DNA from 3 places in the Levilactobacillus yonginensis genome. Region 1 is predicted to be linked to each of the others. Evidence: riboswitches for the same ligand, from Rfam matches in the RefSeq annotation. Region 1 holds a riboswitch; each other region holds the start of a gene.
The links. Region 1 has a riboswitch for thiamine pyrophosphate ahead of thiM (hydroxyethylthiazole kinase). Riboswitches for the same ligand answer to the same signal wherever they lie in the genome.
Positions count from the first base shown of each region.

Region 2: another riboswitch for thiamine pyrophosphate. It lies ahead of AB3Y94_RS06390 (ABC transporter permease); the one in region 1 lies ahead of thiM (hydroxyethylthiazole kinase).
Region 3: another riboswitch for thiamine pyrophosphate. It lies ahead of thiW (energy coupling factor transporter S component ThiW); the one in region 1 lies ahead of thiM (hydroxyethylthiazole kinase).

Region 1 covers NZ_OZ061549.1:2,035,143-2,043,281, reverse strand. Annotated here, with positions in the region: gene AB3Y94_RS09575 (helix-turn-helix domain-containing protein) at 1-287, shown strand, start outside; gene AB3Y94_RS09570 (IS3 family transposase) at 284-1,177, shown strand; gene thiE (thiamine phosphate synthase) at 1,261-1,914, opposite strand; gene thiD (bifunctional hydroxymethylpyrimidine kinase/phosphomethylpyrimidine kinase) at 1,914-2,729, opposite strand; gene thiM (hydroxyethylthiazole kinase) at 2,752-3,540, opposite strand; TPP riboswitch at 3,953-4,057, opposite strand; gene AB3Y94_RS09550 (oxidoreductase) at 4,105-4,941, opposite strand; gene fetB (ABC transporter permease) at 4,953-5,720, opposite strand; gene AB3Y94_RS09540 (ATP-binding cassette domain-containing protein) at 5,717-6,370, opposite strand; gene rlmD (23S rRNA (uracil(1939)-C(5))-methyltransferase RlmD) at 7,317-8,139, shown strand, end outside.
Region 2 covers NZ_OZ061549.1:1,313,041-1,321,179, reverse strand. Annotated here, with positions in the region: gene AB3Y94_RS06405 (TatD family hydrolase) at 1-14, opposite strand, end outside; gene AB3Y94_RS06400 (ABC transporter ATP-binding protein) at 4-741, opposite strand; gene AB3Y94_RS06395 (ABC transporter substrate-binding protein) at 745-1,749, opposite strand; gene AB3Y94_RS06390 (ABC transporter permease) at 1,746-2,498, opposite strand; TPP riboswitch at 2,559-2,664, opposite strand; gene AB3Y94_RS06385 (MucBP domain-containing protein) at 3,076-5,166, shown strand; gene AB3Y94_RS06380 (KxYKxGKxW signal peptide domain-containing protein) at 5,703-7,832, shown strand; gene AB3Y94_RS06375 (MucBP domain-containing protein) at 8,014-8,139, opposite strand, start outside.
Region 3 covers NZ_OZ061549.1:1,605,852-1,613,990, forward strand. Annotated here, with positions in the region: gene AB3Y94_RS07655 (FtsX-like permease family protein) at 1-352, opposite strand, end outside; gene AB3Y94_RS07660 (TetR/AcrR family transcriptional regulator) at 364-873, opposite strand; gene AB3Y94_RS07665 (MFS transporter) at 1,173-2,357, opposite strand; gene AB3Y94_RS07670 (hypothetical protein) at 2,478-2,942, shown strand; gene thiW (energy coupling factor transporter S component ThiW) at 2,982-3,491, opposite strand; TPP riboswitch at 3,569-3,666, opposite strand; gene AB3Y94_RS07680 (hypothetical protein) at 3,783-4,088, shown strand; gene AB3Y94_RS07685 (hypothetical protein) at 4,155-4,589, shown strand; gene AB3Y94_RS07690 (hypothetical protein) at 4,642-4,782, shown strand; gene AB3Y94_RS07695 (tyrosine-protein phosphatase) at 5,215-6,621, opposite strand; gene AB3Y94_RS07700 (DUF1097 domain-containing protein) at 6,984-7,529, shown strand; gene AB3Y94_RS07705 (DUF2798 domain-containing protein) at 7,707-8,139, shown strand, end outside.

The DNA of each region.
Region 1 (8,139 bases):
AGCGTATTGAAGTCGTTGAATTCATTACCAAACACAAGCACTCATATAGCGAAGCGGCCGAACATTATCAAGTCTCCTATCAGCAGGCTCGTTCATGGGTTATGAAGGCTAAAGATGGCGGATATGAGGTTCTAAGAGACAACCGTGGGCGCCGTAAGGCACAAAAAGAAGTGACCGACCTAGACAAAGCGAATCTACGGATTCGACAATTGGAAGGTCAGGTCGCCGACATGAAACTACTGGAAGAATTTGTAAAAAAATATCAGGAACTTCAGCGCAAGGGGTGAAACAACAACATCGACTGGCATATCGGGCAATCAGCGAGGTCAGTCAAGGGAAACACGGTGCCATCACAAAATTATTGTCATACGTCGGCGTGAGCCGGCAAGCCTACAATAAGTTCCTCCACCGTCAAGAAACGGTCTGGGGCGCTCAAGAAAAGCTACTAGAAGAACGCATCACATATTGGTTTAAACAACATCATCAAGCAATCGGTGCTGGTAAGATTTTATCAAACCTGAACCGAGACGAGCAGATCACCTTTGACGTTACCATTAAGCGAGTCAAACGCATTATGGGTAACCTAGGGATTCGATGCCAGATTCGGGTCAAGAAGCATCATAGAATCAAGGAACAAGAACAGTACATGCAAGATAATCTTTTGAACCAAAATTTTACGGCCACCGCCCCTAATCAGGTTTGGCTGTCCGATTCAACTGAATTATCTTACGGCGTTAATGGGCAGTTCAAAATGCGGTTGAGCGGCGTTTTGGACCTTTACGGACGGGTCTTGATTGCCTCTAACTTAAGTAAAACAGAAACAGCAGATGCCGAAATCGAAGTATTTCGGCGGGCTTTTGAGTACGCTGGTGACGTCAATCCGGTAGTTCATACTGACCGCGGATCGGCTTATACGTCCAAACAATTCAATAACTTTCTGGTCCCCTACGAAGTCACACGCAGTATGTCACGACCGGGTACGCCTTGCGATAACGCGCCAATGGAACGTTGGTGGAATGAGTTCAAGACGCATTGGATGGATCGTCATCCAATGCCCAAAACCTACGAAGAATTTGAAGCGCTGGTAAAGGAAGGAATCCACTACTTCAATCACCTAGATCGCTCACCAGCAAGAAACGACCTCACCCCGGTAGAATACCGGAGTGAGGCCGCTTAGAGACAACATAAAATTATATTATTTCATATGACAACTTGACAGGGACTAGTACACCCCGTCACTGCGCTGTTTTTTACTTATATTTAACGGTGAAATGCTTGGCGCATCGCGGCCACATCGCTGGCTGGCGACGTGCTCCGCGTCAACAACGTGATAACCGCTACACCGGCCGCACCAGTAGCGGCAACGGCGGCTAACGAATCAACCCTAATCCCGCCAATGGCCACGATTGGCACGTTCGCCTGAGCCACCAATTTCTGCAGCCCAGCCACGCCAATGACCGGATCAGCGTCGTCCTTGGACGTGGTTGGGAAAATCGGACCACTGCCTAAGTAATCCACGCCGGTCAACTGGTTCGCCGCAGCCACTTCAGCTGCCGTCGAGCAGGACAGGCCCACAAACATATTTTGCCCGGAGACTTCCTGAATCACCTGCTGAATCTTTTGGTCGCTCTGCCCCACGTGAATGCCATCAGCGTGCAAGGCTAACGCCATGTCCACGTCGTCGTCCACGATAAACGGAACGCTGGCCGCGTGACACTGGTCGCGCAAATCCTTTCCCAACGCTAATCGCTGGTCGGGGGTCAATTGACTGTTGCCCTTATCACGGAACTGAAACGCCGTGATACCGGCAGTTAACATGGTTGCTAAGACTTCCCGCAAGTCCTGATTGGGAACATCCTGACTACCCGCGACAAAGTAGGCCCGCAACAGGCCTGGTTCAAACGTAACTGACATTATTCGGCACCTCCCTGGCTATAAGCCCAATGATTCAACGGACCGTGGCCGTTACCAACGGCAATTGGATTGGCAATTGCCGCCGTGACAAAATCCTTACCAATACGAATGGCTGATTCAAAGTCTTGGCCCTTCGCCAATTCAGCCGTGATGCACGACGACAGCGTGTCGCCAGTCCCGTGCGTCCGAACCGTGGCTACCCGGGGCGCCGTCAGCCAAAATGATCGACCGTCTGCCAGTAAGACAAAGTCACTGGCCTGGTCTGGCGTCGCCTCGTGACCACCTTTGATGACCACGTTTTTCGCTCCCATATTTTGCAAGGCAACCGCCGCATCTTCCATGGCTTGGTTGTCCTGAATGGTTTTTCCGGTCAGGCGTTCCGTTTCCGGCAGATTAGGCGTTAACACGTCCGCCAGCGGCAACAGTTCATCGCGCACCGTTGCCACGGCATCATCGGCCAGCAACGCCGCACCGCCCTTAGCAATCATCACGGGATCGACCGTCAAGGGTCCAAAGTCATAGCGTTTCAAATTTTCCACAACGCCGTGCACGTGCGCAGCGTCCGCTAACATCCCCGTCTTGCAGGCGCGGATCTTCAAATCAGCCGCCAGCGAAGCGAACTGTTCATCCACCAGCTTCTGCGGTAACGCCATGAAGTCCTGGACCCCCAACGTATTCTGCGCGGTCACGGCAACGATCACAGCGGTGCCGAAGACTTGCCGTTCCTGCATCGTCTTCAGGTCAGCCATCACACCGGCACCACCACCACTGTCGGTCCCCGCAATCGTTAACGTTTGTGGAAACTCATTTGCCATAATAACTCATCCCTTCTGATTCTTACTCGTAGGCTGCAATTGCTGAAATATCTGCAACCGTTGTCCTCTGTAAAGCATCTAATAATTTCACGATAAAACTTCCAGCACCCACGTCTGGCGACTGTTTGACTACTAATTGGCCAATCGCCGCAAAGACCAGGCAGGCCGTCTGTGCTGCTTCAAAACTGTCTTCTTCAATGGCACAGAACGCCGCCACAATACTGGATAACATATCGCCAGAGCCGACGTGGACCTGGAACAACGGCGTACCGTTCAAGACCTTGGTCGTGCGGGTCCCATCGGTAATAATATCGGTCGGCCCGGATAAAATGACCACGCAGCCCTGCTTCTTAGCACAGGCCTGCGCAATGGTCACCAGGTCACCGCTACCTTCGCCGGCATCAATGCCTTTCGCCTGCCAATCAACGTCGGCCAACGCCGCAATCTCACCGGCATTCCCGCGAATGACATCCGGGTGAAAGTCGGCCAGTAAGCCCGTGGTGATGCGTTTCCGGTAATGAACGGCCCCCACCGCTACCGGATCGACCACCAACGGCCGTTTCTGCTGGTTTGCCAAGCGCCCCACCGTCCGAATTTGTTCGACCTGGGTCTGCGTAAACGCCCCCAGGTTCAGGCAAACGGCACTGGCCAAGCCAACCATTTCCTCGGCCTCACCCACTTCTTCGGACATGATCGGCGACGCGCCCAACGCGTTGATACCGTTAGCCACGTCTTGAACTGTGACGAAGTTGGAGATGTTAAAAACGATTGGATTCTGCTTCCGAAGCTCATTCAACAAGTCTACTTTCATAATGGTGAATCCCCCTATAGATTTTTCCAGAGTGAACCGGTCACAGTGAGACTGCGGCGGAACGATGAATCGTACCAATCTGATCACAGGTGCACGACCAGATTGTCGTTGGTTACAACAGCCCAGTCACACTAGCGCTGGCGACGCTTTACTTTAAACGCAACCGTAGCCGAAGGCTGGCAGGGTGGGTGCTCGCTGTGTCGACGGTGTTACTTGGTGGTTTACCAAGTTACAGCGTGGGACGAGCTGGGAGACCCGCGGGTTGGGCGGGGCTACCAGTCGAGGAAAAAGACCGCTCTTCGGCTTTTTCCGGTCCCCACAGCGGTCGCCCGCCCTGCCAGCCGGAGGCGACCAATTTACCAACGAGACAAAGCGGGCCGCCAGCTCACGCGTGTGAACCGGCGGCCCGCTGTTCGGTGCCACGACACGTTCCCTCCGCAAGTCTGAACTTGACAGGTTCTAAGGGATCGCGGTCACCCGCGTCTCAGCCCAATCGTGGACACCCCTAGTGTTCTGGTTGATTTAAGTATAACAGGTTTCTGATTAACAGCAACGACACTCGGGTTAGTGGGTAATTCGTTGTGCCGCTTCACCAACCACCCGCCACATCCGGTCGATCATCTTGTCGGACATAAATGGTTTCAAGTAGAGTAACTGGCTACCAGAACCCGCATGGTAACGGGTCTTCGGGCGCCGAGACAACGCTGCTCTGTCGGCCAACCGCGCGATGACCTGGGGCTTGCTGGAGAACTGTTTGACCGCCGCCAGAATCGCCGCTGCGCGGTCCGCCGTTGGTTGGTACGGGCCCTTAGCAGAGGTTTCCTGCAAATGTTTCGTGGCAATGTCGGCCCACTCGGAGCGAATGGCCCCGGGTTCGATGACGACAGTATGGATGCCCAGTGGTTCCAGCTCCAAGCGTAACGCGTCAGAGAGGCCTTCTAAGGCAAACTTGGAAGCAACGTACCAACTAGCCAGCGGTTGGGCTATTTTGCCGTCAACCGAGGTAATATTGATGATCCGACCAGCGTGTTGTTGCCGCATCATCGGCAGCACCGACTGAATCAACCGGGCCGCCCCAAATAAGTTCACATCGAATTGATCTTGCGCCTGTTCCAGGGGTACATCCTCTAACGCCCCCATCAGGCCGTAGCCAGCGTTGTTGACCAGGATATCCACCCGACCAGTCTCACTGACAATGCGGTCGACAACGTGTTCCACACTGGTAGCGTCCGTGACATCTAACGGCAGTGTGGTAATCCCCAGGTCGTCCAAATCGTTCATCCGACTGACCCGCCGCGCCCCGGCGTAGACGATGACCCCGTTGCGGTGCAGACTGCGAGCAATGGCGTTACCGATTCCAGATGACGCACCAGTGACTAATGCAACTTTTCGTTGTGACATATGATTACCTCCTAATTTGACGGAATGACCAACTGTTTACGTTTATTATAGAATCCCCGGTATGCCAGGTAACAGGCCAAAACCGATCCGATACTGGTGGCTGACATCAACATGAAGACTACCATGATCTGATACTTGATAGCGTGTACCGGGTCAACTCCAGCGAAAATCAGGCCGGACATCATCCCCGGCAGACTCACGATTCCCATGGTCTTGGCGGAGTCAATCGTCGGCTGCATCCCCGTCTTAATGGAATCCCGCACGATGTCGCGTGACGCGTCCTTCAAGTCGGCGCCCAACGCCAATTTTTCCGTGACCGCCTGTCGCTCCAACCGGAACTGCGAGTTGAGGTTGCGGTAACACAGACCAATGGCGACCATTGAGTTTGACGCAATCATCCCGGAAATGGGGATCATCTGCGACGGAATGAATTTGATAGCGCCGGACCACATCAGTACGCCCAGCGTCACGGCCGTGCTGGCCAGAATGGCGCCAATCGAAATTGGTAGTGCGTGTGGAATCCCATTGCTGCGCTGTTTAGCATTATAGCTGGCGTTAAAAATAATGATTAAAATCAGCGTGCTGGTCAGCCACACGTTATCAACTTTGAAGACGTACTTCAACAGATACCCGACGATAAAGAGCTGCACGATGGCCCGCACCACGCCGATGATCATGTCACGGTCGATGCCTAATTTTTCTTTCCAACCGATGATGAGGGCGATGACCACCAGGCCCAGCGCCAGCATCAACGACTGATTATTGACTGCTAAATTCATTGGGCACCTCCCGCCACGATGCGGCCGTTCTCGACCATCACTAACCGTTGCGCGTCGTCGATTTCTGACTGGTCGTGGGTGATGGCAATAATCGTGAGCTTATCTTCCCGATTGAAGTGCCGGATCATCTGCCAGACAAACGACTTATTTTCTGCGTCCAGCCCAGCCGTCACCTCATCCAAAATCAAGACTTCTGGATAGATCATGACGTTACGAAGAAGCGCGACCCGTTGCCGCTGACCCCCGGAAAGGTCGATCACCGGTTTATCCAGGTCACTGGCCGCTAAACCAACGTATTCCAGGGCATCGATGGCCCGCTGCTGGTCAAACGGTAGCTGCCGAATCTGGTACGGAAAACTCAGATTATCCCGCACCGTTTGTCCAAACAAAGTCGGCTGCTGCACGCTGTAGGAAACGCGCCGCCGATACGCGATCGGGTCGTAGCTTTCGATGGGCTGCCCGTCAAACGTCAGCTCCCCCGCGGTCTTGCTTAAAAGTGAGGCAATGATTCGCACCAGGGTCGACTTCCCCCCGCCGGATGGACCGGCGATGGTGACCCACTCCTGTGCCTCGATGTCGAGGTCGATGCCGTTCAGAATCTGTTCGTCACCCGAACGGTAGCTGACCCCTTTCAATGAAATCAAACTCAATTATGTTGCCTCCTCTGATTTTCCTTGATTACTTTGGTGTTTTATTGGCCGCCTCCGGCCGCCAGGGGTGGTACCCGCTGTGGAGACCGCCTGCGGCCTGAGGGGCGGTCCTCCGGCTCGACTTGAAACCACGCCAAGCCCGCGCGTTTTCAAGCTCGTCCCGTGGTCTAACCTCGGAAAATTCACCGAGCTAAGACCACCGACACAGCTGCCACCACCCCTGTCGCCCTCCGGCTACGTTAGTGATTCATGGCAGCAGTGGCGCAGCTCCGTAGCCAACCTATCCTGCTATGTGGTTGCAAAGGTCTCACCAATCAAGGCCATTTGACCCCACCACGCCAATCGTTTGGGAACCAAGCTGGTGAATGGCCAGTGTCAGCCGAGAGGTCGCAGCAGATAGGCTCAGGCGCCTCGTTATTCTTAGTGCCAGTGGTTTTCTGGCAGTTAGAATAAGACCAAGTTTTAAGACTCACGGGTTGGGTGAGGCTTAAAATTGTGTCGGCACCGTTCCAGCCCATCTGCTGCGACCGGCAAGGCGCCAACCACCACATCAAACGTTTGGAACCCAAGCTAGTATGTGGTCAGTGTCAGCCGAGAGGTCGGTAGATATGGGTTCAGGCGCGTCGTTATTCTTAGCTAGCGAATGGGTTTCCCGCTGGCTTAGAATAAGGCCAAGCTTGGAGACTCGTGGGTTGCGAGGCTTCAAGTTGTGTCGGCACCGTTCCAGCCCATATCTACCGACCGGTAAGGCGCCAACCACCACCAAATCAGCTAGATACCAATATTGTACCCAAATCGACGGGTCTTGCCTATGGAAACGGCTCCATTTTTAGGAAAAACGCCCCAACCCCCAGGAAGCGACAAAGTTTGTTATACTATTCAAGACCGTAACTGTTCGGTAGCAATTGAAGACACTTAACTAATGCGTTATAAAATAGGAGAAAATATGGCAAATTTTGATTCACGGAATCACCGCGGCACCTACAGTGACCGCAACGACCGGCACGAACACAGCGACCGGCGGAACCACTTTGACCGGAACGACCGGGGCCACAACGGCTTTCGGCGCAATGACAACCAACACGACCGCGGATTTAACGACCGCCAACGGGAAGCCCGGGAAAACCCAGGCGTCCAGGTCGAAGTTGGTCAACGTTTCCCACTGACCATCAAGCGAATGGGTATCAACGGCGAGGGTATCGGCTATTACAAGCGGATGGCCGTTTTTGTTCCCGGCGCCCTGACCGATGAAGAAGCCGTGGTTGAAGTCACCAGCGTGGCGACCCGCTTTCTCCGAGCTAAAGTTCACCGCATCCGTAAGGCCAGCCCTCACCGGGTCGATCCCCGTGACAGCTACGCCGACGAAGTGGGTGGCTTTGAGCTAGAACACTTAGACTACCCAGAACAATTGAAATTTAAACGTGACATCGTGGCACAGTCCCTGGAACGTTACCAACCAGAAGGTTACCGGCACTATGATCTGCGGCCAACGCTGGGGATGGCTGACCCTTATGGTTATCGGAATAAGGCTCAGTTCCAAGTCCGCCGCAACGCCGAGGGCCAGATTGAAGCTGGTTTATACGCCGAACGCAGCCACGACTTGGTTGACTTAGCCACCTGTTCCGTCCAAATGCCCGTCACCATGACGGTTATGCGGGCCGTCGTTGCCATGTTACAGGACCTGGACATGCCGATCTACGATGAAGAAGCCGGTTCCGGAATCGTTAAGACACTGGTCGTTCGGGCCGCTGCCAACACCGATGACGTGC
Region 2 (8,139 bases), 720 kb from region 1:
GCATCACTTAACATCGGAATCCTCCAGTAAGAGTTGGTAGATTTCGGTCTTCAGTGGCGCCTGAGTAGCCAACCACTCCCGGTCACGAGTCGCAGGGGTCAGTGAAATGTCCTGAACAACGTGCGCCGGTCGGGCTGACAAGACTAAAATTCGGTCGGACAAGTAGATGGCTTCCTCGATATCATGCGTTACTAATACCGTCGTTCGTTTCAAGGCCGTTGGTAGGCTGAGTAGCCAGTCCTGCATCAGTCCACGAGTCATGGCGTCTAAGGCCCCAAACGGCTCATCTAGGAGTAGGTAGTTGGCCGGATTCATCATGGTTCGTAGTAAGGCGACCCGCTGCCGCATCCCACCAGAGAGCTGACGGGGCAAGAAGTGGCGGTAGTCGACCAACCCAAAGAGGGTTAGCAGGTCCGTCACGTGGTCCTGATCCACGGTTTGATGGTTGATCCGTTGGTAGAGCGTAATGTTCTGGTCCACGTTCAGCCACGGTAACAACATATCCTCCTGTGGAAGGTAACTAAACGTGGTGTTCAGTCCGGTAATGGGTTGACCGTCGACCACCACTGACCCAGTCGAAATGGGTAACAGTCCGGTCAGAATCTTCAGTAGGGTCGATTTACCGGCACCACTGGGTGCAATCAAGGACACAAAACTGCCCGCATTGATAGTGGCCGTGACGTCATTTAGAATCTCCAAGTCATCTAGTGTTAGGCCGACGTGTTCCAGTGTGATCGCCATAGGCTAACCTCCGACGTATTGGTTGGTGTACAGCGTGCTGGCTGGGATGGTCTTCTTGATCAGACCATATTCCTTCATAAAGCCGGTGTAGTTGTTCCAGACTTTGCTATCCATTTGCCCCCATTTGCTAGCGTCATCCGTGTAGTTCTTAGACAGGAAGGCTTGGGATTCCTCAAGAAACTTCAGGTCGTAATCCTTGGCATATTTGTGGAGAATCTTGGCATCGGCCTTAGGGTGCGCCATAGCGTCCTGGTACCCCTTCTTTGTGGCTTTCATGAAAGCTTTGACCAACTTAGGATCTTTATTCAGCTGAGTGTTGTTGGTAATGATGACGGGCGTGTAGTAGTCTAAGCGCTGGTCTAATTGACGGAGGGGCATGTAGTTGATCTTGATGCCGTCGTCCTTAGCCCGAATAACGTCCCAACCTTGGAACCACCATTGGATGTCGTTCTTCTTCCCAAGACTCTTAGGACCATCACCAGTGGCACCGACGATCTTCAAGGATTTTGGATTAACCTTAGCTTCGCTCATAACGGCCTTCAATACGGCCTCCTCACTGGGTGTCTGCCAACCGGCGTAGGTCTTGCCGACAAAGTCTTTAGGCGAGGTAATACCGCTAGACTTCTTGGAGACGAAGCCAGAGGTGTTGTGCTTGATGACCGTTCCGATAGCCTTGACGGGGATGTTCTTGCCGTCCGCGTGGGCATAGGTTACATCTTCTTGATAGCTGACCCCAAATTGGGCCTTGTTGGCGCCGACCATGCCGACACTGGTGGCGTTGTCGCCTGGTTCGATGATTTTGACGTTTAGTCCAGCATCCTTGAAGTAACCCTTATCTTTAGCCACGTAGAGTCCCGTATGGTTGGTGTTGGGAACGTAGTCAAGGACGATTGAGACGTCGGTCAACTTTTTAGCGGATTTGGTGTCAGACGATGAGCTCTTGGAGTTGCCACAGGCGGTCAGTGAGAGCAGAACCGGAACTAGTAGCCAAAGTTTAGATAATTTCATGATGATCTCCCTTGGATTAATGTTTTATAATATAATTTTTGCAAACTACGCGTTGCTATGTTGAGTCCCAAACTTAAAACGATAACGCAAAAAATTGCGGCGAAGACCTTGTCAATTTGATAACCATTCTTCACCCGAATCATGTAATATCCCAGCCCGGCCTCAGCGCTGAGCCATTCCCCGATGATGGCACCGCTCACACAGTAGGTAGCGGCAATTCGTAAGCCAGCGAAGAAGCCCTGCATGCCTTGCGGAATCTTCAGGATGCGATAGACTTGCCAATCCTTGGCGCCTATGGTTTGGAGGAATCGAATCTGTTCCTTAGAGACTTTTCCCAGCGCCTCCGAGAAGGAAACGATGATGGGAAAGTAGCTCATCAACACGACCAGGATGACCTTAGGGGCCATGCCGAAGCCAAACCAGAGGCTCAGCAGTGGTCCCAGAACCATGACTGGCAGTGTCTGTGAGATAACGAGTAGGGGGTAGAAGGATTGGTAAAGTAACTGCCAGCGGTCCATGACGAGCGCGGTCCCAAAAGCTAACAGACAGGCAATGAGTAGTCCAATCAGTGATTCGTGGAGCGTGACCCAGGAATTTGCCAGTAGGCCAGAAGCGTCGGCCACCAGTGCTTGGATGACCGCCACGGGACTGGGCAAAATGAAGGCCGGGGTCTTAAGTAACGTGACCGCCACTTGCCAGACCGTTAGGAGCAAGACCAGGCTACCTAACGGGTATAGCTTACGTTTCATAAATAACCTCCTTTACAAAATAAAAAGCTTCATCTCAGGGGAAGTCGCCGCCGCAAGATGAAGTATCCGTGCGTTTCTCCCTACGCCAGTGTTAACTGACAGGTTCGATGGGTCAAAGTTCACAACTTACTCTCGTGCCGTATGACGGTATCCCCAGAAACTTTTTTAAGTTGGACATAGTGTAGCATGGGAATAGGGGTGGGACAACCTAATTTACTTATAATTAAGCGAATCGTTCGAGAAATGACCAAACAAACCTTTTCGGACCGGTGTTTACCAAATTTGAAATTGTGTAACATAGGAAATGATTGAAAAGTCAATTGACGACATTAAATATAAAAAATAGTTATAAAGACTGTCAAATCAACAAATTAATCAATGGAATAGATTTGCGGACAACTGGTTTATAGTGGCTACAACAGCATTAATCATTCACTATATACTAGCTTTATGGTGAGGAACCAGTTATAATGGGGGTGAATCAAAACAACCGGTATTTTTACTAGGGCATCACTAAATTTTACAACTGGATGTAGCGCAATATGCCAACCGAATGAGGAGGATTATCGTGCGTAAAATGAACGACACACCCACGACTTGGACGTTGACGAAACAGGGGCGCAGCTGGGTCTGGGCCACCGTGGTTACTGCGGGACTAGTCGTTGCTGTAACTGACAACCAGACTGCACAGGCAGACACAGCAGTGGCTACGAGCACTGACACGGCGGTCACAACGCCTTCACGGCACTTACAAGCAGATTCTGTGACGCTGAATTCATCAGCTACGGAGCAGACAGAGACGACTGAAGAAGAACCGGTTGTGACTGATTCGGTCGAAAATGAAAACGCTAACATAAATGAGCCAATCACCGAAGAAGCACCAGCCGCCGCGACTGATCAGGAGGTCGCTCAACCGATTTCTACGCCAGAAAAGTCTCCGGGTGGACAGGAAACGGCAGTCCCCATTTCTGCTGAAGGTCCAGCACCGGCCACCGTCAAGCAGGGGGCTGATCCATCTATTAAGGCTGTGAAATTGGTTAAGGCTCAGGTGGCCAAAGCGGCACCCGTTAAGCTGAATCACCAGGCAAAGGTGTCGTCAATTGATGAATGGATGCCAAACCAAATTCTCCAGCAAGCTATTTTAACTGCGTTACGTGGTCAGAATCCGGGCCAAACCTGGGGTAGCGTTGCTGATATCACGCAAGATGACCTGCTGTTATTGACGACGCTCAGTATTCAAGGAAAAGTTAACACGTATATCGACGGAAAAACAGAATTTTCCTTAGAGGGCCTGCAGTACGCTACCAACCTGACCCGCTTGAGTCTCGGCAGTAGTTTGGACCAGAATCCGGGCTACTACTACGGGGATGTGGTCGACCTGACGCCACTGGCTAAGCTGAACAAGCTAACTTACTTGGATCTGCAACATAACCGGATTGAAGACGTGACTCCGCTAGCTGGACTGACGAACGTGAAGACCCTTTTGATGGCGTTTAACCACGTTCAGGATTTTTCACCATTGAAAGGGAACCGCTATACGACATTTCACGCTGGCAGTCAATTTGTGAAATTGAATCCAGTCAACGTTGATACTGATTTACGAGAGGGCCATTTAAAAATTTCGTTTACCACGATCGATGGCAAAGTCATTCAAATTGCTGCGACGTCTATTGTGGGAGAACCCGTTTCTTTCACCAATAACGAATTGTACTACCGTATCTATAATACGGGGGGGACCGCGACGAGTGATGGTCAGGGTGGGCTGTACTTCACCAAGATTCCTGATCAAAAACCTGGTGGGACCACTTACCCCGGCGTCAACGTGATTCCAATGGATGAGTATTACTTTATGACGGGAAATGCTTCAGGTAGCGACTCCTATGGAAGCTATCAATTCGCTGTGGTCCAGCCTTATGTGCTTGCGGATAAAGCGGCGGCCGTGACGGTGCATTACCAGGATGAAGCGGGCAAGGATTTGGCAGACGCCGTGACACTACCGGCCGGTATGGTGGGCGACGACTACGTGACTGAGGCCCAGACAATCAAGGGATATACGTTGTTGAAGACCCCGGAAAATGCGGTCGGCAAATACGGTGATACCGCTATTGACGTTTACTATGTCTATAAGAAGGATGGCGGTGGAACAGTGACGCCACCCGTGGTGACCCCGGTGGCGGATACCAACGTGACCGTCCATTATCAGTTGGCTAACGGCCAATCGATCGCGGCGGATAAAGTTTTGACCGGCCAACCTGGAACGACTTACACGACTGAAGCTTTAGAAGTAGAGGGGTATCAGTTAGTTTCAACGCCGGCCAATGCCAGTGGCACGTTCGGTGACGAAGATATCAGTGTGACCTATATCTATGCAGCTGTTGAGACTGGTGGCGATGGAGATGAGGGGACGACTGATCCAGATGTTGATGATCCAGACGTGGACTTACCAGGACCAGAAGAGCCGGGTAAGCCGGCGACACCTGGTGGGAGCGGCACTACGACCGGTGGTCAGGGGGCAACTGTGACCGCTGAACCACTTGCGACGGTCGGTCAAACGGCAACGTCGACAGTTTTACCTCAGACGGATGAACAATCAACATCACCATGGTGGGGCGTGGCTTTACTGCTCACCTTGGGGGGCTGGCTAGGTTTCCGCCGGCGCACGAAATAAGCGGGTGGGCAAACTGAACCAGTAAATGACTCAAAATAGGAATTGTGTGATTAGAGTGACCTTGTCAGTTGAGACAAGGTCACTTTTTCGTTATAGTATAAACCATTATTTAGCTGCTTTGACGGTCGCCGGAAAAGCAACTAAAGTTGTTGGCTAAATGAGTAGGTGCCGCCGTAAAGTCAGATAAGATTTTCGCGTTGACATAGTTGCCAAAATTCGTAAAACGGTTTGATACGACATCCTTAAGCTCCTCGCTTACCAAGGCGTTTAGCTGGCTCGCTCGGAGAGACTAAAGTTACTTGGTAAGGTCGTGGAACCAACCAAATAAATAGTTATAATCATTTACAATTTCTATTGATATTTATCACAGACGCGTTACAATGGGGTCGTAAAGAAATTTATCCACTTTATCAAATGTGTGGCAAACTAGGGATGCCCACAATCGTCAATCACAAAAATATAAAGTGGCTATGATCGGTTTGATGTATGCGCTTACTAGGGTGCGATACAGGACTTCACACAGAGGAGGAACTACCATGTTACAAAAAGTTGAGGGAGTATCCAAAGAACACTACAAGAGTTACAAGGCAGGCAAACGCTGGGTTTACGCCTGCATCACCGTTTTGGCTTTAGGGATGGGCCTGGCCAGTGTTAGTGTGGCCCAGGCGGACACGCCCGACGCCGATGTTGTGCAGAGCAGCGTTGTAAAGCAGGATGCGGGTTCCGCTGTTAAGCCAGCTGGTGTGGTTAATGATCAAGCTCAAGACCAGACGGCTGGAGATGCAAGTGGCGATAAAGACCAGCAACAGGAACCACAAGCACCAGTTGCGCCAGTCAAAGACCAGACATCTAAAGAGAAAACACCAGCTGCCCCTGAAAATCAGCCAGGACAAGTTCAAAATGTAGACCAAAAAGATAGTCAGGAATCGGTTGTCAAGGATGAACCAAAAGCAACCGAGAAACCTGTCCAGAATGATAATCAGCAAGCGCCAAAGCTAATGAGTGCACCAGCATCTAAATTAGCAGTTGATCGGTCTAACTTAGCCAAAGTTGCTAAGCCCAGCATTGATGGTGTAGACGCTTCCGTATGGATGCCAAGTCAAACAATGCGGACTTGGGTGGAAAACAATGTCCAGAAGTCTGCACCGTGGGCTAAGATTACCGACGCTAACTTGTATCAGTACATTGAAGATGCAAAGATGCTGACCACCAGCAATTACAGTGGCCCGATTCCAATGCCGTCAGAATTTGAAGGTCTCCAGTACTTTACGAATCTGCAATACTTCGACTACGGTTACGATATCCCAGCAGACCAAATGATCGACTTCTCCTTTGCGCCTGATCTGAAGCAACTGGACCTAGGTAGTCTAAAAGGAACCGCAACGACCAAAGACGTGGCTAGTTTCTTCAACACCTACCTCGCTTCAAACACAAAGTTGAGCAGTATGGATGTGAGTCATTTTGGTTTGACGGGCACGATTCCAGACCTGTCCCGGTATACCGCACTCTCATACTTAAACATGGCTAACAACAACTTGTCCGGTGACCTATCTGGAATTGCCAGTTTAATTAGCCTGAACAACCTGAACCTGGCGAACAACCAATTGACTGGGAGTGTGCCAAGTCTCAGTAACTGGCCAGATATCCAATACCTGTATATCAACAATAACCGGCTGTCTGGTGATCTACCAGACCTCAGCAACTTTACCGGTATGTTCTATGGCATTTACAATGAATTTTCATCTGGGATGTTGGACCGTTACAATGGCTCGACTCAAATCAATAACTACAGTTACTACCAATTCTTGAACGGCAAGAGTTACACGTTGACGGCTAAGAACCGGACCTTCGACCCCATCACGAATGTGGTTAGTGGGGTTCAAGATGGTAAGACCGGGCAACTCAGTAACGACCCTATCATTCTCACCCAGTATTCCAAGGGCGTTCGCATCACCTACGGCGCACCCGATGCTACGATTGCGATGACGGACCTACTTGCCTGGGAAGGTAAGCAAGAGAATGCCACGAGCTGGTTCACGGTTGAAGCAGATCCATCTAACAAGCTGGGCTTCAACCTGGTTGCCAACGCGGATGCCCCAGATGGGACTTACTACATGGCCATTCGGAACAGTCGTTACACCAGTCAGTACGGTGGCTACATTGCCTACGTTAGCTTTGAAATCAAGAATGATAAAGCGCCAGTTGTTGCTCCTAATACTGGGACCACGACTGAACCGACACCTGACGTTGATCACCCAGTAGAAGTTGCGCCAGTAGTCGATACGACCACTGATGCCGCTTCACCAGTTATCACGAATGGTGGGGATGCTGCAACTATCGATGAAGCCGAGGCTAATCGACCAGATGTTAAGGCGGCTGCAAAGAAGGCAGGTTCCCATCAGAATGCGGCGGCCGTTCAATCCAACGGACAGGCGGCTCAGGTGACGGTTACTAAGACGGCTGCTTCAGCCGTTAAGACCAGTGGTCAAGCAGCAACGGTTGCCAAGACCAGTACGACTGCCAGTGGTCAAACTGTTAACCAAGCAACAGCTAAGACGACCTTGCCACAAACAAACGAACAGAGTACGGCCAGTGCTATTATTGCTGGCATCGGCATGCTGCTGGCTACCTTAGGTTTAGCCGTTAAGTCTCGGAAGAACGACTAGTCTGTGTTTAACCTAGTTTCTTATAAAATGTGATTGTAAGAATGCCTAATTAAAATTATGTGACCGTTAAAAGGCAGAATAGAATTTAGAGGTCCTGGGTGAAAATCTCAGGGCTTTTTGGGTTGAAAAAAGATGGCGTCCTCAGGCCTTGAGAATGCCATCTTTTTCTGGATTGTAAACCTTAGAATTTCCGTATTTCCCCCTCTTTTTTGAGCAGTCCCACGATACTAAGAAGTAATAGTAGGAAATAGCCGTAGATAGAGAAGTTTGCCTGAGCTTCAGAAGTTTGGGGGAGCTTGGTGCGGCC
Region 3 (8,139 bases), 430 kb from region 1:
TATGGTAGATAAACTGATTGTCTTGAATCCCCAGGAACTGAGCCGATAATTTGGCCTGTCCCTTAGCCTTGGCCACCACCCCCGCTTGACCAACGTAGGCTTCATGCTTGGTCAGGCTCAACTTATCGGTCGTCTGTTTCGTGATCAATGACTGCGACAAGCTATCGTTGGCATCACTGTTGAGTGCAATCTTGCTCGCATTCCAGGTATCTAGCGCTTGCGTATTTTGCTGGGCAAGGCCATAGGCCAGACCGCTCAGTACAAATACCAGGTACGTGACTAGAACGATCATGCCAACGATTAAGCCGTACCGCAGCTTCTCGTGACGAATCTCTCTTAGTGCTAAAAACACAGGCGTCCCTCCTACTCTTCTAAATGTTGCAAAGCTTGGCGAAATCGGTCCAGCGCGGCATCCCGGTTAGCGGGAGCCAGCATGATTTCTTTAATCGTTGCGTGACTTAGCGTCATTGCCGCCCAATCCACCACTGGTAAGTCGACTGAGATCGGTGTCTCCGGCAAAAGACTTTCATTTTCTCCATAGTGTCGTCTAACCAGTTGATCGTACTGACTGCCACTAAAGTGATCCACAAACGCTGACACCGCTTGATAGTACGACTCTGCAGAAAATTGCGCCGTTCCCTGAGAACTGAAATCACGATGAATTTCCTGCATTGCTTGTCGGTACAAGGTTTGATAGGCATCCGTCAGGTCATCAAAATATTTATAGAAGGCGCCCCGGGCAATCCCCGCGGCCTTCACAATTCTTGCAACCTGCGCATCTGCTAGGCTGTGAGTGGAAAATTCCGTTAGCAAAGCCGCCATAATTCGTTTTTGTTTGTCTGATGATAAATTTTCAAATGTCGATGAGGGCACTGTTAAGACTCCTTTCAAGGCAGGTGACACCGTGTCACTATTGAGGAGATTATCACGAAAGTGACATTGTGTCAACTTTTAACTCAAAAGAAAAGAGTAAGCCAAAGGACAGTTAGTCAACCAGTCTTAACGTTGCTAGACGAATAATCCCGGTCTTGGGTTGTTTATCTAGCGGCGTTAAGCGGAGTTGACTACCTTTTGTCACACATGTTCAGAACGCAAAAAAGGTCTGAGACTTTTGTCCCAAACCTTTCTACTTCTTTTAAATTAAAATTGCTGAACGGGGCAGCCAAGGCCGCCTAATCCGTTGCCAACTTGTCAGGCTCATCAATAATCAAGTGGCTGAGTACCGCTAACATCAGGAAGACCACGGCAACGCCACAGACACCATTCCAGCCCGCGTGACTCCAAGCCCAGGTTGCCGTCAGCGTACCAATCGAACCACCCAAAAAGTAGCTGAACATGAAGACCGAATTATTCCGGCTACTTTCCTTACGATTCAAAGACTGCACAATTGCTTGGCAAGAAACCTGGCTAAACTGCGTTCCCAAGTCGAGCAACACAATTCCGACGATCAAGCCCAGTAACCAGTGACCAACCAACCAAAAGATTCCGAAAGCAACGCCGGAAAAAACCATCCCCAGGCCCACGGTCAATCGGGGCGAACGCTGATCAACCAGTGTTCCAATCATCGGTGCGGCAATTACTCCCGCAACCCCGAGTAGACCCAACAACCCGGCAACGTTACTGCCCAGATGGTACTGAGCCGCTAAGTAGAAAGCCAACGTTGACCAGAGCACGTTGGACATGCCAAAGAGACAGAAACCATTGATGGCGGCTCCACGTAAAGGCTTTTGGGTTGCAAATAACTTAGGCAACATCCGAATCACTGGCCAGTACCGTAGATTTTGGTGGCCCCGAGCATCATGTGGTAGCTGGTAGTGAACGATTGCCAAAAATACCAAGTCAATAGCTGCCGCCACTAAATAGATATTTTTCCACGGCATGACACTACCTAGGAGTCCGCTAAACGACCGTGACAATAGAATTCCGGTCAAGAGCCCACTCAAGACAATCCCTAACACCTTGCCCCGTTGTAAGGATGGTGCTAAGTAACCCGCGTACGGAATGATGATCTGTGGGGCGACCGATGTAATTCCCACTAAAGCGGTGGCAACTGCAAAGATGCCCGCGTTCGGCGACCAAAATGCTAAGAGTAAGGATAGAATTGAAAGCCCCATCATAAACTGAATCAGGTGATATCGGTTGAAAATGTCTCCCAACGGAACAATCAGTAACAGACCAAACGCATACCCTAACTGGGTCACCATGGCCAGCATCCCCACCACGGCCTTAGATAAATTAAAATCTGCCGCAATCAGGTTTTCAATCGGTTGAATAAAGTTTAAATTGGCAACAATGACCCCCGTCACCACTGCCATTAGTAAAATTGTCCTTCGTGACAACGTTGCTTGTTCTTTCACAGGAAAAACCTCCTGATGAAAGTTTAAGACTTTTTTCAAGAATTGAAAACCAGTAAATTGAGATTAAATGGCTTACAGCTAAAACATTTGCTATACTTGTCCCCATCGGAGGGGATTTATATGAATAAGTTTGTAACAAGTGTCGCTATCGCGGCGGGTCTACTTGGCAGTCTTGGTTGGGGAACCACGACTGCACAAGCCAAGTCAAAGTGGACAACTGGGACGCCAAAAGCCCTCAGGGGTTCTTGGACGCAACACCGGATCCATCACAGCGGCCACGACACCGAAGTTTCAACCAATGCTATGATCTTAACCAAGAAGTGGCTCTTCGTGATGACTAACTTTGGTGGTCACGATTATGGGGGCAATCACCTGGTCTATCGCCAGAGCCGCGGCGTTTATCGGCTACGGGCATATGACACTCTAGAAAAGTCTTGGTCTTACACCAAAGTCACCCGTGACGGAAAGAAACTCACCTTACAGAAATACGGAAAACGTAAGTCAGGACAGCATTTCAAGCATGTTTCTGGTAAGATCACGCACTTGAAATATGACGCTCGTACTAGTCATGCGTTATTAAAATAGAATCTAGAAATCACTTAGGCGCTGTTTTTGAGCGTCTTTTTATTTTCCCCGCAATTTCGTCAATTGAGGGGCAATCACGGTCGACCACATGCTCTTCAAGAGGACGTAACCCACTAACGCGCCCACCATTGCACTCATGAAAAAGCTCGGTAGGAACAGCCAAACTGCTCCCGTCGTTCCCATTAACCACGCGGCCACTGGGTAAGCCACCAAGGCCCCTAAGATTCCGGAGCCCACCATCTCTCCAAATAATCCCGCTACCAGTTTACCCGTCAACCGAAAGAGCCAGCCGCTGAGAAAGGCCCCAATCATACTTCCTGGGAAAGCCAGCACCGTTCCCGTACCCATAAGATTACGAATCAACGAAGTGAGAAAGGCCTGTGCAACGGCCCACCACGGTCCCAATAACACGCCTGATACTAGATTGATCAAGTGTTGCATGGGTGCTACCTTAGCAACCCCAATTGAAAATGAAAACAAACTGCCACCAATCACGCCTAATGCCACTAACATGGCCGTTAATGTCATGGGATAAACTTTCTTAGACATCTAACTCACTCCCCAGTTTTTTTACCCAAAAGGACCCCCGTTCTACTCACCGCAAAACGAGGGTCCTAGGGTTCTCCCCAATCAACCGCACACTTTCCTTCGCGAGCATTAACTCAACAGGTTCAAAGGGATTGGCATCTGCCATCTCAGCCGCTTGGCACCCCTAGTGTCATCTTAAGTTAAGCCCAACTATACCGGGTCTGGCTGGCCGAAGCAACTCATAATAATCTGTACCAATTCGCCCTTAAATTGGTTAGCTAAACTGGTATACTGACTTGGGAGGGGATTTGTATGAAGAAATTCAGTTTGACCCTGATGTTGGGAATTCTCAGCATCTGTTTAGGTGGCGTCACAACGGCTAAGGCAAGTAGCTATCAGTTAAACAGAAGTCATAACTTACCTTACACGCAGGTCTTTCACAACCGTAATGCAGCCACACACTATCTCTGGAACAACACGCACACCCGTAAATTACATAATCTACGTAACTATCCACATACAACTTGGCACGTCAATCGCGAAGCCTGGTTCAGCCACGGTACCACAACTGCCCACTACTATTACGTCGTTAGCGGTAACCACCGGGCAACCGGCTGAGTTTGGTGGGGCTACTTAAAAGACGGTAGCTATTACCGCGAAACGGTCAAGAATGACGGCCTAAAGTTGGCTTCACCCGTAAGTTTCAACGACCGCGGCCAATTTGACCGATTTATCTACCAACGACTCCAACACGACGGTTACCCACTGAATAATCAGCTAGCTATGATGGTCAATTATTATTCATCTGGCAATGACCGCCTCGCTGATTACACCGTCAAAGATGTCATCCAAACGCTCAAGCTGAAGAACTTGAACGCTCACAACTTGACGCTGATCAATCAGCCAACTGTTCACCACCTCAATCGGCTAGCTGATCCACAGCATGGCAAATTGTCTATTGAAACGACCGGTAAGGGGCAACTGGGAGTAGGCCTGGTTCGGACCATAGAAAAACAGCTGCGTGCCGCTAACGCCTCAGAATATGCCATTCGTACCAACCTGACTGGTAGCGCACAAGCTGGGACGCTCAAATTACAGTACATCCTGTTGATGCGCTAATGCTAATTAATGTACATTTTTTGAATGATCTGATTAGGAGGACATAGTGACAATGAAAAAATTGTTGATTGGATTCATGGCCGCCGCCATGGTGACAACTGGGTTTGCCACCATCCCAACAACGACCGCACAACGTTTAAGGGGAATAAACTTAAAATTAGAATTGTGGGTCACACCTACCACTGGCGCTTAACTGGTCTGAAGAAACACAGCAAAACCATCTACTACGGTCGCCTGCACTTCAACTGGAAAAAGTCCAATAAGGGCTCCAAGCTAGTTAAGATTAAAATTCAAAATAAGCAGAAGTTTGATATTATCCAGAAGCATTTCTTTAACCTACGCGGCAACTACACCGGAAACGAGAATTACGGCGCGATGATTTTTAAACGTTAACATCAAGCACTTTAAACCAACACACACGAGAGTGAGACAAAAGACGGTTAATCAATGAGCATTAACGTCGCTAGACGAATGATTCCAGTTCTGGGTTGTTTATCTAGCGGGGGTAAGCGGCGTTGACTGCCTTTTGACGCACGTATCGACCATGTATGTTCGAAACACAAAAAGGGATTGAGACTTTTGTCTTAACCCCTTTTGTCTATTCTACTTGATAGTCTGGAAAAATTTATTTATGCACTTTAACTACGTGTGCCTTCAAGATCCAAGCTGTATGCCCCTTGTGATCTTTCACTTGGTAGTAAGCGTACGTCTTACCTGAGATCTTCACGCGCTCAACCTTGGCTAATCGCCATTTCTTAGCAGAGTGCTTGGGGGTGTGACCCTTGCCAAAGACTTTAGATAGCAAGGCGTCCTTAAACCATTTTTTATTTGCTTTCAACTTGTACGTAAATTTCGTGTGCAGCTTCTTGGTTGAAAGAATTTTGACCTTCTTACCCTTTACCGGCTTGTCAGCTGCGCCACCATGAATAGGCTTGACTGGCGTTGGCTTAACTGGCGTTGCCGTTTCTGGCTGCTTATCTGGCTTAGCCGGCGTCACTGGCGCTGTTGGTGCTGGAGTAGGAGCCGGTGTTGGTTTAACCGCCGTCTTATCCACGTATGGCGTATTCTTGCCATCAGTTGAAATCAGATATTTCGCCTTCAATTGTTCTTGTTGGGCTGGCGTAAAGCCCAGAACGTCGTTGATGTACTTTTGAAGAGAACCATAGTTTTGTTCAATTTCACGGAAGTATTCTGAGATCCATTCGATTTTCACAGTCCGTCCCGTGTATTGTGAGAGCATGAAATCGTTAACCATCGTTTGCTTGTCCATCCCAAAGATCGACATCAACAGAACGGTCGCAATCCCCGTCCGATCTTTCCCTGAAGTACAGTGGTACAGGAACGCGCCGCCTTCATTCTTCAAGACCATGTTCAAGAATTGACGGTAACCCATAACCGCTGGGTAGCCAAATTCTAAGCGTTGAACGTAGAAGGCACCGTCGCCTTGGCCATCAGCGTAGGCGTGCGCACCCAGCACTGATAAATTGATGTTGGGGGCACCAGGAATAACCTTATCCGTCCCCTTGCCTGAAGCTTGACCAGGCGTTCTAAAATCAACAACTTGCTTGACCCGGTACTTGTCCGTAAACAGCTTAATATCGTCTTCATCCAAGTTACTCAAGGCATCGGAACGTAACAAGCTGTTTGGCTTAATTTGCCACTTACCATCGGCCGTCTGATAGCCACCAATGTCACGCGTGTTTTTAGTCTTATGGAAGGTAATTAGGTGTTGCTTAAGGTCAGCTTCCTTAGATTGGTCGGATAATAAATACCTACCCAGTGATTCAGTTGGAATAGGGTTGATTGGTTTTGGCTTAGGCTTAGCCGGCGTTGTAACCGGTGGCGTCACTGGCTTACCAGTATCAGTCCCCGTAGCTGGCTTGTCTTTGTCACCAGGCTTAGGTGTCGTTTGTTCCGTTGGTTGGCCAGCAGTATTGGCATCAGCAGCGGCAACAACGCTTGGGACGCCCGCTCCCATTAATGATAGTGTGACCCCGGCTAGGCTAAGGGTCTTGACAATTGAGCTTTGCATTATATTCTCCCCGCTTATAGTTATTATTAGTGTTCAGCGCTTATCACAAGAATTGATATTAGCAAGGGATTGTGTTGTATTTGCAAACGTTCTGTACACGATTGGTAAAGACCATTACGATAATCTTTATGCAACCGCCGACAGGAACCGTTGTCACTAGCTTTAGTCTAAATCCAAATTAGCCAATCTTTTAAAAAAGTTGCGGACAAACTAGCGTACACCTCCAAACATCGAGTAATTTCTGAGTATTTTAAATATTTGTTATAACGTTTTACCTAAAGTCCTTGCGCCCATCAACTGAATCCTTTAAACTGTTGATTACAATAACCGTGTAAGCGTTTGATTAGTAAAGGGGATTCTGTATGAAAATTAGTAGAAAAGTCTGGTTGGATTCAATTGGGGTGGGATTGTTCACTCTCGTTTATAGTGTCGTCATGGGTAGTCTTTCCCTCTGGATGGGCTCCGCCGCTTTCGTTGCGGTCTCCTACTTTTTCGGCGCTGGCTTCCCTAAAGATAAGATTTGGAATATCTTGGTGAGCTTTGCCTTGGGCATTGCTTGGGGGTTAATCGCCTTTCGTCTGCTCCAAGTACCAGGAATGGACGAACTGTGGCCAAGCGCCATCATGTTTGGCCTCCTGACGTTCATCGTGCTATTCCTGCAAGGAACGATTATGAAGTTCACGATTGTTCCCGCTTGGCTGATTGCCTGGGGAACGACCATGTTGATCATTACCAACGTTCCCGTCCATCACTGGGCCCTGTTCGTGGGCCAACTCTACGGCTCTATGTTGCTGGGAATTTTTCTGATCGGTTACGCATCAGATTACTTCAACCAGATTATGGCACGGCTTCTTCCAGCAAAGGATACGTCTGAAGAAGCCCCCGCGGATTCCGCCGAAGAAGACTAGTCATTTCCATTTCGGACTGCCTTACCCAGTCACCACGACCGGTATTTATGGTCGTATAACGTCAATACCGGCTGTTTTCTTGAAAACATTGTCCCAATTTCAAAAATAATCCTTACGCCGTCAAATGAAACGTGGTATGCTAGCATCTCGTGGGAAATTCAAACGAGGAGCAACACAATGCCAAAAAATTTTAAAGAAGAACTACTTTTCACCGCCGTCATGGCTGGCCTCATGGTCTTAGTCATGGCTGGCTACAACATCGCCTTAGCCGACGGATTTTCAAATCACTTCATTCGTGAAGTGCTGACTGGCTATCCATTGGCCCTAATTGTCGCCGCAATCTGCGACTTGGGCATCATCGGCCCTGGTGTTAAATACATCTTTTTCCACTTTATCATCAACGATTACATGAAAAAGAAACAGATCCGCATCGCCCTCACCATCTCCGTAATGATGGTGGCCGGGATGGTTACTCTGATGTCGCTCTTCGGGATGGTCGTTACCCAAAACTTTGGTGGTAACTTCTTCCTGACCTACTTGCACACCTGGGTCTTCAACCTCTTCATGGCGTTACCTTTACAGCTTTTAATCGTTGGACCCATCGCTCGCG